One region of the Paenibacillus sp. NRS-1782 genome, then DNA from elsewhere that is predicted to be linked to it. Evidence: riboswitches for the same ligand, from Rfam matches in the RefSeq annotation. Region 1 holds a riboswitch; the other holds the start of a gene.
The links. A riboswitch is a leader RNA that binds a small molecule or an ion and turns the genes downstream of it on or off. The one in region 1 is predicted to bind thiamine pyrophosphate.
Positions count from the first base shown of each region.

Region 1 (6,175 bases):
GGTGCAGAATCAGCGCGAAGTACAGCAATTGGAAATGAAATATACCTCTGCCCTCCGTACCGCAATTCAGGATGCAGGTGTCGTGCTTTCACAGAATGAGCGTCAGGAACGAGAGGCCGGGTATGGATCGGACAAGTTTTTTCGTGTAGATAAAGAAGAAGCGCTGCACACGTTCCTGCGTACCCTATTTCTTAATATGGGAATTGATGGGGATACAGTGGCACAACGCGCATTATTGGATTATATGCCTGCACTTACGATTCTGGACTATGACGGCTATTATGTGTTCGCTTCCGAATCTTACACAGATGAGCATGGACAAGCTGTCCAGGAACCCAAATGGAGTGAAAAAAAACCTTATGCCTACGTTGATTCGGCAGGTAACAGTGTAGGGTTTACTTTGGATAATTATGTACATGCCTACGATGCTAGGAATCACAGGTGGGTAGAGGGCTTTCAGAAGGAGCTTCAGGGACAGACAACGATCTCGTTGCTGAATGACCCGGAAGCTTTTGAGCAAGCACGACGTTCCACCATTGTCCACAGCATTCAGGAGGATCTGGGCCGACTTATTAATCTCTATAACGAGAAAGCAGTACATAATGGTATATCGTATACATTCACGCTGCCGCTTATCTCGCAAGAGGAATGGTATAACACGGTAGATGATGTGGGGCTGATGGCGTTTATCCAGGGAATCCCGGTTGGAGACAGATACTACAATAACTATGGGTTTGGTGGGGGGAGAGTCGTCAGGAAACAAGCCATGATCGGCGGCGTAGAGCCGGATACCGGAATGAAATATTTTTACAGAGATTCCTGCCCTGCTCCCTTTAAAGCGACAGAGCGTTTTACAGATGAAAAATCTGCGGCAGCCGCAGGGTATTTTGAATACAAATGTGATAATGATAATAGATAAAATCTTTAAACAATCTTTAAATAAATCACTCCTACGAGTGGTTTTCTTTTTTTATAAGCAGACAATATCAAAATCCTTCAAATTCACCCATTTTCAATATTCCGATAAGGCTACTGGATGTGCTACAATAAGGCTTTGAAAGAAATGCATATGAAATAAGAACAGTCGGCATCGCCGATGATAATAAGGAGCCAAAAACAGCTTATGAGTTTATTGACTGTAGAAAATGTATCCCATAATTTTGGGGACCGCACATTGTTTAAAAATGTATCCTTTCGATTGCTCGGAGGGGAACGTGTAGGTTTGGTGGGAGCCAATGGTGTAGGTAAATCGACACTGATGAACATCCTGACCGGAAAATTGCTTAAGGATGAAGGCAAAGTGGAATGGACTCCACGTGTACGTTATGGGTATTTGGATCAGCACACCAAGCTTACACCTGGTAAAACGGTGCGGGATGTACTGAAGGACGCCTTTCTCCCGTTGTTGGAATTGGAAAAGGAAATGATGCAGATCACTGACAAGATGGGGGAAGCTTCTCCCGAAGAACTGGAAGTGCTGCTGGAAGAGATGGGTGAAATTCAGGAACAACTGGATATGGGGGATTTTTACCTCATTGATGTGAAGGTTGAAGAAATGGCGAATGGATTGGGCCTTTCCGCAATAGGACTGGAGCGGGATGTTTCCGCACTTAGTGGTGGACAACGAACGAAGGTCCTACTTGCCAAGCTGCTATTGGAAAAGCCAAATGTGTTACTGCTGGATGAGCCTACCAACTATTTGGATGTAGAGCATATTGAATGGCTTACACGTTATCTGAGGGATTATCCATATGCGTTTATTCTTATTTCTCATGATACTGAATTTATGAATCAGGTCGTTAATGTCATCTATCATCTTGAATTTGCCAAGCTGACCCGTTATTCAGCCAACTATGAAAAGTTCCTTGAAATGGCAGACCTGAACAAAAGCCAGCATATTGAAGCTTATGAGAAGCAGCAGGATTTTATTAAGAAGCAGGAAGATTTCATTCAACGCAATAAGGCGCGCGCCTCTACGTCAGGTCGGGCGAAGAGTCGTGAGAAGCAGCTTGATCGAATCGAGCGCATTGATAAACCGGAAGAAGCGGCTAAGCCAACATTCCAATTTAAAGAAGCGCGTGCGAGTGGGAAAACGGTGTTTGAGGGTATTGATTTTGAAATTGGCTACACCCATGCTCTGTTGCCTAGAATGTCCATGACGATTGAACGTGGCGATAAAATTGCGATTGTGGGCTATAATGGTGTCGGTAAATCGACATTGCTCAAAACCATTCTGGGAAAAATTCCGCCGATCAGCGGCAAGACCTATCAAGGGGATTTCTTGCAGTCAGCTTATTTTGAGCAAGAGGTACGAGCAGAGAAAGTTACACCGATTGAGGATGTGTGGAATGAATTCCCGCACTTGAACCAGCATGAAGTACGGGCGCATTTGGCGCGTTGCGGTTTGAAAAATGAGCATATCACCCGTCCGCTATCCGCGCTCAGTGGTGGTGAGCAGGCCAAAGTCCGCCTATGCAAACTGTTAATGCGGGAAAGCAATTGGGTGCTTTTCGATGAGCCTACCAATCACTTGGACATCAAAGCGAAGGATGAGCTGAAGCGTGCCTTGAAGGAGTACAAAGGAACGGTGCTGCTCGTATCTCACGAACCGGACTTTTATGAGGATTGGGTAACCAAAACGTGGAATGTGGAAGAATGGACAAGTAAAGTCAACTAAATATCCAGTTCTGTACCAAGCTTCACAAGAAGCAGGGTTTGCAGGATTAGGAAATTATGCTAAGCTATCTTTAGCTGATACAATAAAATAGTTACACTAGGGGAGCCGCCCATGCGGCTGAGACGGAATAACCGGATTTCGGACCCTTTGCACCTGATCTGGGTTATGCCAGCGTAGGGAAGTGAGCGCCATACAAACGAGGTAACGAATTTATTACTTTGTTTGTATGTGGGACGATATACGTATACGGATATAATGATCCGTTTGGTTATTGGACGTACGTTAAACCACTTCCTTCGGGAAGTGGTTTTTTTGCGTTTTCGTTCGTATTCATATACCGTACCCCTTCATTTTTTTGCTGGTAAACGTGGTTAGTCCATAACGTATAGCACGATATGAGACTGTAAAGATACAGGGTCAGCTTACAACCATTTAGTCCATTGTGAGGTGAGAATAAGATCGAATTGCACGTAATTACGATGGAAGGCGACTCCAGTGCACATGCACATACTGCCCAGGTGGCTGCTGCTATTCATCCGTATGTTCATTATGTACATGTGCGCTTGAAGCAGAAGAGCGCATCTGAATTGCTCGATTTAACCCGCAGTATGGTGAATCGAGGAGTTCCTTTACAGCAAATTGCAGTAAATGACCGGGTGGATGTTGCTTTGCTGACCTCCGTTGGAGCTATCCAGCTACCGGCTGACGGATTACCTGTTGCAGCTGTCAAAAGCTTACTCTCAGAGGATATGCGCTGTGGGGTGTCGGTGCATTCCTTGGAGGAGGCACAGGCTGCCGAACGGGCAGGAGCGCATTATGTACTCTATGGACATGTGTATGAGACTCACTGCAAGCCTGGTGTTACTCCGCGAGGTATAGCACAGCTTGAGCGCATAAGCAGGTTGTTGAGCATCCCTGTGATTGCTCTAGGCGGCATACAACCACGCCATATTCACGAGCTGTATACTGCGGGTGCAAGTGGAATTGCCGTAATGTCCGGCATCTGGAAGGCAGAGTTCCCTGTTGCGGCTGCGAGGGCATATAGGCGGATGACAGATCGAGTAGTTCACGGCCTGTAGTGGTGAAACGAAAATAGGAGTTTGCTGCAAGCACAATCGTAAGTGGAGGGGAGAGATGAAACATATGCCAGAGATAAAAACAAAGGCACCAGCTATTGGACACGCTGAATGCTTGATCATTGGTGGAGGTGTTATCGGTAGCTCGATTGCTTATCATATGGCCAAGGAGGGGCGCAGTACGATATTGCTGGAGCGCTTCATTCCGGGCGAGGGAGCCTCAGGAGCTGCGGTCGGGATGCTGGCAGCAGAGAGTGATGATTTCACCGACCCGGAGTTGGCACAGTTCGCTCGCTCAAGCCGGGATGCATTTCCCGAGCTGGTTCGTGACCTAGAGCGTTTGTCCGGTGTTCAGGTAGAATTCCGAACAGAAGGATTTGTGACCCCCTTCCGGTCTGAAGCCGAGGGACAAAGACGCTGGGCTGCGGCTATTGCGCGAGAGGATGATCATCCTGTTTGGTGGGATGCCAAAGAATTGGCCCGCCGAATTCCAGGTTTGGATGGTCAAGCGATCGGGGCTATATACCGCTCAAAGGAGACGCAGATTTCTCCGGTCCAGCTTTGTTGTGCTTATGCAAGGGCAGCTACGGTGCTCGGAGCAACAATATGGACGGGTACACAGGCTGAGTATCTCATAGTACAGCATGGGCGAATTTGTGGCGTACAAACAAACAGAGGCATTTTTTCCTGCGAACAGGTCATTATTGCTGGAGGCTTGGATAGTATGAGGCTGCTGGAGCAGGTTGGTTTTGAATATCCGCTTTATCCGGTCAAGGGTGAGGCTATTGCTATCTCCTTGAAGGATCATCCCTTGGAATATACCATCTACGCCGATGATATTTACTTGGTGCCCAAGCGGAATAACGAGCTTTGGATTGGAGCGACGAGTCTGCCGCATCAGCATGACAAAGAGGTGACCATTGGAAGCCTGGAGGCGCTGCTGGCCCGTGCTTCTGCCTGGCTGCCTCGTGTCCGTGAAGCCTCTTTTTTACGCACTTGGGCGGGCTTGCGTCCGCAGGCAGCGGCGCGGCGTCCTTGTATTGGGCCTGTTCCCGGCGTTGAAGGAGTATATGCCGCAGTCGGGCACTACCGGAACGGCGTGTTGCTGAGCGAAGCTACCGGGTTTGCGATAGCAGCTCTGTTAAAAGGGGTTGGTGTGGCTGAGCTTGGAATAAGCGGCTTTTCTCCTGAACATATAAAGGAGGCGAGTAAATGAAGCTGACGATTAACGGTCAGAGCATGACCTTTTCCAGTCGGATCATTCATGTGGATCAACTGCTGAAGGAGCTGGATTTGAAAGTGAAAACTGTAGTAGTGGAGCTGAATCGTCACATATTGACTCGTGAGGATCATGATGAAGCGATACTGAAAGATGGAGATAGATTGGAAATTATACATTTTGTGGGAGGTGGTTAATGATGTTAACGATTGGTAAAGCATCTTTTACGTCAAGGCTGTTATTGGGTACAGGAAAATTCGTCGATCTGGATATTCAATCCAAAGCTGTGGAAGCTGCGGAGACCGAAATATTAACATTTGCCGTGCGAAGATTAAATCTGGAGGAACGGGATAAGCAACATTTTCTAGATACACTGGATTTGAGTCGTTATGCACTGCTTCCCAATACGGCAGGAGCGACAACGGCGGACGAGGCAGTGCGCATCGCTAAGCTGGCGAGAGCCTCAGGTCTATGCGACATGATTAAGGTGGAGGTCATTGGGGATAGCAAGACATTGCTGCCTGATCCTTTTGAAACACTCAAGGCTAGTGAAAAGCTGCTGGAGGAAGGTTTTATCGTGCTGCCCTACATATCAGATGATGTGATTCTGGCCAAAAGGCTGCAAAAGCTTGGCGTACATGCTGTTATGCCTGGAGCTTCACCTATTGGTACAGGACGCGGCCTGCTAAACCCGTTTTCATTAGAGCTAATAATTGAGCAAGCGGAGGTTCCGGTTATCGTCGATGCCGGCATTCGCTCGCCTGGCGATGCGGCAATGGCGATGCAACTGGGGGCAGATGCCGTACTTTTGAATACAGCTGTATCAGGAGCTCAGGACCCTGTGAAAATGGCTGAGGCGATGAAGCTGGCTGTTTGCGCGGGCAGATATGGTTTTGAAGCGGGCATGATTTCTGTACAGCGTTATGCCTCGGCAAGCAGCCCGACAGAAGGCTTGGTTCAGGCATGAAGGCGACTGAAAAAACGGGTGTGCAAGTACAACCCAATGATCGTTATTCCAGACAAGAAAGATTCGCCCCTTTCGGGCCGGAAGGACAACGCCGGCTGGGTTCGTCCCACGTACTGATCATTGGTGCTGGAGCGCTGGGGACCGGGATTGCGGAAACGCTCGTTCGCGGAGGCGTAGGCACAGTGACCATCGCAGACCGGGATTATGTGGAATGGAGTAACTTGCAGCGCCAGCAG
Region 1 is NZ_JBITPH010000009.1:92,293-98,467, forward strand. Features, by position in the region: gene ACIFQM_RS02650 (hypothetical protein) at 1-919, shown strand, start outside; gene abc-f (ribosomal protection-like ABC-F family protein) at 1,124-2,677, shown strand; TPP riboswitch at 2,766-2,874, shown strand; gene ACIFQM_RS02660 (thiamine phosphate synthase) at 3,142-3,756, shown strand; gene thiO (glycine oxidase ThiO) at 3,821-4,969, shown strand; gene thiS (sulfur carrier protein ThiS) at 4,966-5,169, shown strand; gene ACIFQM_RS02675 (thiazole synthase) at 5,172-5,939, shown strand; gene ACIFQM_RS02680 (ThiF family adenylyltransferase) at 5,936-6,175, shown strand, end outside.

Region 2 (6,175 bases), on a different contig from region 1:
GTTACGCAAGGCTAATTCTTCAAAGCCAAAACCGTTTTTCAGTTGCACTGCTTTCATTTTGGTTATCCTCCCTGCAATTTTTAACTTTTTACTCACCATGGATACATTGTACTTTAAAAGAAACGATGTTTCCTATAAAATACACTGTATCCGATTGTCTTCAAAACGTCAATCTTTACTGATAGCTTTCGCTTGCCCATTACTTGCTCAGGTAGGCAAGCATAGACCAAAAAACGCGAGTTGCAGGGGTGAAAAAACCTCTGCAACTCGCGTTTTTTACATTAATGGTGATATAAGCACTGTCTAATACGGTTTATATTTGTATCTGACTACATTACGCTATTAAGCATAAAATTGGAGGGCGGACTCGACTCCGGCTTGCCAAACAAATAACCCTGAGCCAGCGATACTCCTGCTTCACGACAAAACTCAAAATCTTCCATCTGCTCGACTCCTTCAGCCAGTACTTGCCCGCCAAAATGAAAAGCCGATTCCACGATCCCCGTAATTTGTCGTTGCTGGTCGCTGTTACGGTAGCAGCCATTAATTAAACTCCGGTCAATTTTCACATAATCCGGCTGGAGCCGATTCATCAGCTCTGTCGTAGAATAACCCGCTCCCACGTCATCCAATGCCACCGAAATTCCACGCTTACGATATTGCTCAAAAATATGATTTAAAAAATTCAGATCATTTATTTCTTCCGTCTCTACAACTTCAAATACAAAATCCTCCGTATTCATGGACAACCGATCAATCGTCTCAAAGGTTTGATTCAAACAGTAGGTCGGATTATAAATGGTGGAAGGAAGAAAGTTAATAAAACGTTTGATTCCCGCAGGAAGGCATGTTGCACTTTTTTCAATCGCAGAAATACGGGCCGACCGATCCAGATGTGCGTGTAATCCGGCTTCACGTGCGGTTTCAAACAGCCGAAAAGGCTGAAAGGATCTCTGTGGATGTGACGGACGCAACAAAAATTCAAACCCGATAATGTCCAGCTTGTGGTCAATAATAGGCTGCATATGGCTGGAAAAGCTTTGATCCACAATAACATTCATGACATCTGGATGCTTGATTCGTGCTTGCAGTTGACTGAATGGAAGCCAGTCCTCATATCCTTCGACAGAAAACGATCCGGCCACCACGACCTCCATATGTAACAACCATTCCTTCGGCAGAAAAGCAAGCCTATCCATCAACTGCTCCAGCTCCGCAGGACTGTCATAACGCAACGTAATGCCGTCCTCGCGCCCTTGTTCCTGTTTCCTTTGTTCCGACAGCAAACCCAAGTTACCCAGCACTTGAGTAAGCGACACCCTCGAATGCCTGATTTTCAGCAATCCCTGGTCCTTAATAGGTAATATGATGCTGCAATTGCTGCAAGTCATAATGGTCCTCCTCGGAACAATTTTCCGATTTTTTCACCATTATATCACAAATAACTAGAACAAAAGAACTATATAAATACGTGTTTTAACAAAAAATAAAGTCTTTTGCACCAATTATAAATTCAAGTGCCGTTATACGTGGAACCAAAAAGCAGCAAGTCTCTCGGCTACGGAGACTTGCTGCTTCATTTTGAATTTAAATGGACCAGAAACCCAGACTTATTTGGAAGCCTTTGGTTTGGTGGTTTTAGCTGGTTGAGCTACCGCAGGTTTGGTCGCTTTTACGGCTGGCTTCGCTGTTGCTTTCGCTGAAGTGACTGTTTCCTTTACAGGAGTTGTTGCTGCATTGGGCTTCGCGCCAGCTTTAAGACTATATTTGGCAAAGCCATCAGCCGCACTGCCAAGGAATGAGATTTTCTGGTTTCCGGCAAGTACGTCTTTTGCATCAGGCGAGGATTCGAAGGTAACCTTAGCCTCACCGAAAGGAGCAATAGACCAGTTGCCGTCCGCAGCCGGATTAATCGTTCCGTTCGTACGGATGTAATCAATAACGACTTGGCGGCTTTCGTCCGGTGCTGCCATCACAATACGTTTGCCATCCGGATTCGCCAGTTTGGATGAGGAAGCACGATAGTTGTTGGTCGCTACGATAAATTTCTGTGCAGGATCAATTGCTTTCCCGTTGTATTGTAAATCCTTGATACGATGAGCAGAAGGATTAATAACGGTTCCCTTCGCATCATATCGTGCAGGCTGAGTCACATCAATCTGGTACTTTACACCGTCAATGACATCAAAATTGTAGGTAGGGAAATCTTTGTTAATCAGCGATTGTTCATCGGTTTTCTTTGGATCGATAGGGTTGAACTGGCCAGCAGACCACTCCAGCCATTCCTGAATTTCAGCACCGGTAACTTCTACGGCTTGAACTGTGTTCGGGTACACGTACAGATCGGACACGTTTTTAATGGCTATCGTGCCTTCAGGAATGTTGGTGTAATACTCAGCACCGTTTCGACCACCAGCCTTGAATGGAGCGCCAGCCGACAATACGGGAAGATTTTCGTATTCGGTCCCTTTAAGATGGTTTTGTACATACCATTTTTGTGCATTCGTCACGATCTGAATGGATGGATCATCCTGAACTAATGCAAAATAACTGTTAATCGGTGCGGTCGTGGTTCCTACTGGTTGACGAACATAATCCAGCGTTCCTGTATGCTCTTCATTGATCGCATCTGTCAGTTTGAATTCGGGTTTGATCTGCGCAGTCTGATTTTTGGTATTCACAACCGGACGTACTTCCGACTGAGAGTTGGTTACATTCCACACGCGGTTTTTCTTTTCCAGGCTCAGGTCAATAATGCCCAGTTCCTTGCCCCATGAGGAAGCTTCCACAGCTGGTACACCATTAATCGTTCCTTTATCCAGGTCTACACCACTCATTTCTTTAAAATCAGGGCCGGGGAAGGATTTATGCGCATGTCCAAACAGAATAGCGTTAATTCCGTCCACCTTGCTCAAATATTTAACGGCATTTTCCATCATCGGAGTTTGTGGTACATCCTCATAACCTGTGTGTGCCAGCACAATAATAATGTCAGCACCCTCGGTTTTCATTTGAGGAATAAACTTTTTCGCCGTTTCCACAATATCCTTGGTAACGACCTTCCCCTTCAAATTGCCTTCATCCCACTGCGTAATTTGGGGCGTTACCAAGCCAATCACGCCCACTCTGAGTGGATGAATTTGACCCTTTTCATCCGTCACTTCTTTATCAAGAATCCGATAAGGGGTAAAATAATTTTTAGTTCCTTGGCCCCCATCATCGTAATACACGTTCGCATTTACGTAAGGGAAATCGGCTCCCTTGAGTGATCTTTCCAGAAAGTCGAGACCATAGTTAAATTCGTGATTCCCCACCGTAGCCGCATCATAGCCCATCAAGTTCATCATCTTGTAGACCGGATGGACTCCGCCCTCTTTCTCGAAGGCTTTGCTTCTGGCCATATAATCACCTAGTGGATTGCCCTGCAACAAGTCGCCGTTATCGAACAACAGGCTGTTTCTTGTTTCACTGCGCGCCTGCTGAATCAGTCCAGCTGTGTTAATCAAGCCATATTCATTCGTTTCCCTGTCCGCATAGTAATCGTAATTCATCAAGGCCGCATGAATATCTGTTGTTTCCATGATGCGCAAATTCACTGTACCGCTATCCTTGGATTCGCTGGCAGCCCAGGACGGAGCGGCCGAAAACACCAGCATGCTACAGGCTACAACTACTGCTGTAAGCCCTCTAAAGCATTTTTTATGAAATATCAAAATATATCCCTCCTCATTAAGGTGTAGGCGTCATACACATGCTTTTGCACATATATGTAAGCTTTGAACCCACCATTCCTATTTTAATCCAATGACGGACAAATGAGTAGTCATTTACTCCATTTATTTATGAAAAAATAATTAATTTTCCGTAAACTTAAAAAACCAGCAAACCTCCCAAATAACTCGGAGAATTGCTGGTTTCCTCATATTCTAACCGTTCTATTTCTCCCAAACCTGACGTCCGTTTTGCTTACCCATATACTCAATACGAGTCGGATTCACATCCAGAATGACATAATCGGGGTCATCTGGGCCAGAAAACCATTCCTTTAGCGAATCATTCCACACTTGTTTACGGAGTTCCTCGTCAGCTGTTACCCGGACAGTAGCCTCAACCTCCACGACTTCCTTCGTACCGCCAACCTCATAGCCCAGCAGCAGATAAGCGTTTGGATTATCCTTCAGCTCTTCCACCTTATGTGTTTTGCGATCTGTCGCGAGATGAATGTTCAGCCCTTCGTTAAAAAGAGCCATATAGCGTACCTTCGGCTTGCCGCCCTCCACCGTACCCAACGAGCAAAATTTGTTGTTATCCAAAGCCTTTACAATGGCTTGTTCCAGTTGGCTGCGATCCAATGTTTCCGTTTTACCCACGGTACAACAACTCCTTTTCGCAAATTAGAATTCCTGTGAATGCCATGCCTTGAACCGAAGGATCATAGTCATTTTCAGAACAAAGCTCACAATAAAAGTGTACCCTGACGTGCGGCAAATGAACCGTCACTTCTTCCCCCATGCTGGACAGACCCGCCTTCTAGGCATATAATCGTCGTAGTAAACCCGAATGAATAACCCATTTGACTATACAATGCCAGGGGTGCTGGAATCGGCCGGCTGAGAGTGTGTCCCAAGACACTGACCCTTACAACCTGATCTGGGTAATGCCAGCGTAGGAATGCTTAAGCAAGATGCGCCCCCTTTTTCTTACTACGGTGGGCCATCCCTTACTTTGGTATATACAAGCGCAAGCGTCCCGGAACATCGGGGCGCTTTTTTTTGTTGAGGATGATGTTGTTGTTGGAACAGATAGCGTCCGGCAGAAGTTATTTTTGTAAAATGGGAAACATAAGCTGTCTGATCCGACGGATTACGGGTAATAAAAGGAGAGAAAACAACGATGAAGCGCATGAAAATGTTAAGCCTGGGGCTGATCAGCCTGTTGCTCATGACCCTGACTCTGACCGCCTGCGGCGGAAGCTCCTCCTCTGCGCCACAAGGTGCGGCTCCTGCCGCCAATACCCAAGCGACCTCCCCGACCAAGGGACTCCAGGATGTAAAAGTCGTGCTCGACTGGACGCCAAATACGAATCATACGGGACTCTATGTCGCCAAGGACAAAGGATTTTACGAAAAAGCAGGCTTGAATGTCCAGATCGTTCAGCCCGGTTCGGGCGGAGCCGATCAAATGGTTGCTTCCAATGCTGTACCTTTTGGTATCAGTTATCAGGAGGGCGTCACACAAGCTCGTACGCAAGGGGTACCGCTCGTATCCATCGCTGCGGTCATTCAGCATAATACATCAGGCTTCGCAGCCCCGGTTGACCGCGGGATTAAGAGCCCGAAGGATTTTGAAGGTAAAAAATACGGCGGCTGGGGTTCGCCCGTAGAAGAAGCGGTCATGAAATCCATCATGGACGCAGACAAGAGCGATGTAAGCAAGGTGAAGATCATTAACATGGGCAATGCCGATTATTTTACAGCCGTGAAGCGGGATATCGACTTTGCCTGGATTTTCTACGCATGGACCGGGATTGAAGCCCAACTACGGGGTGAACCACTGGATATGCTGTATGTAAAAGATTATTCCAAAAGTCTGGATTACTATACACCCGTCATCGTGAGCAACGAACAGACCATTAAAAATGATCCCGAGCTGGTCAAGTCCTTCATGGACGCGACCGCCCAAGGCTATGAATATACCATCGCTCACCCGGAAGAAGCCGCAGACATCTTGACCAAAGCGGTTCCGGAACTGGATAAAAAGCTGGTACTCGCCAGCCAAAAATGGCTAAGCCCGCGTTATCAGGACGATGCCGCCCAATGGGGCGTACAAAAAACGGAGGTCTGGAAAAACTACTCGGACTGGATGTACGAGCGCAAGCTGCTCAGCAAGCCTTTGGAAGTCAATAAAGCCTTCACCAACGACTTCCTGCCCAAGCGCTGATCTTGTAAATCGAGCTTAAAAGTAGCCTTTGCGCCACTACGCAGTCGGATGGTGCTTCGCTTGTAAAGCACCATTCCGCCTACTTCGTTCTTATGCTTGTTTCGCTTTTATAAAAATGCCACACCAATAAAACCCAAAAATATGGTGCTTTTAAGGCGGTTGGCAGCGTAGCGTTACATTTGAATCTGAAGAAGCGAAGCGGTCTCCCCCCCTTAAACCACCATATTTCCCTAAA
Region 2 is NZ_JBITPH010000041.1:53,757-59,931, reverse strand. Features, by position in the region: gene ACIFQM_RS16405 (EAL domain-containing protein) at 330-1,391, opposite strand; gene ACIFQM_RS16400 (bifunctional 2',3'-cyclic-nucleotide 2'-phosphodiesterase/3'-nucleotidase) at 1,611-3,656, opposite strand; gene ACIFQM_RS16395 (pyridoxamine 5'-phosphate oxidase family protein) at 3,936-4,370, opposite strand; TPP riboswitch at 4,580-4,689, shown strand; gene ACIFQM_RS16390 (ABC transporter substrate-binding protein) at 4,894-5,940, shown strand.
Region 2: linked by a shared signal. The riboswitch ahead of ACIFQM_RS16390 (ABC transporter substrate-binding protein) and the one ahead of ACIFQM_RS02660 (thiamine phosphate synthase) in region 1 are both predicted to bind thiamine pyrophosphate.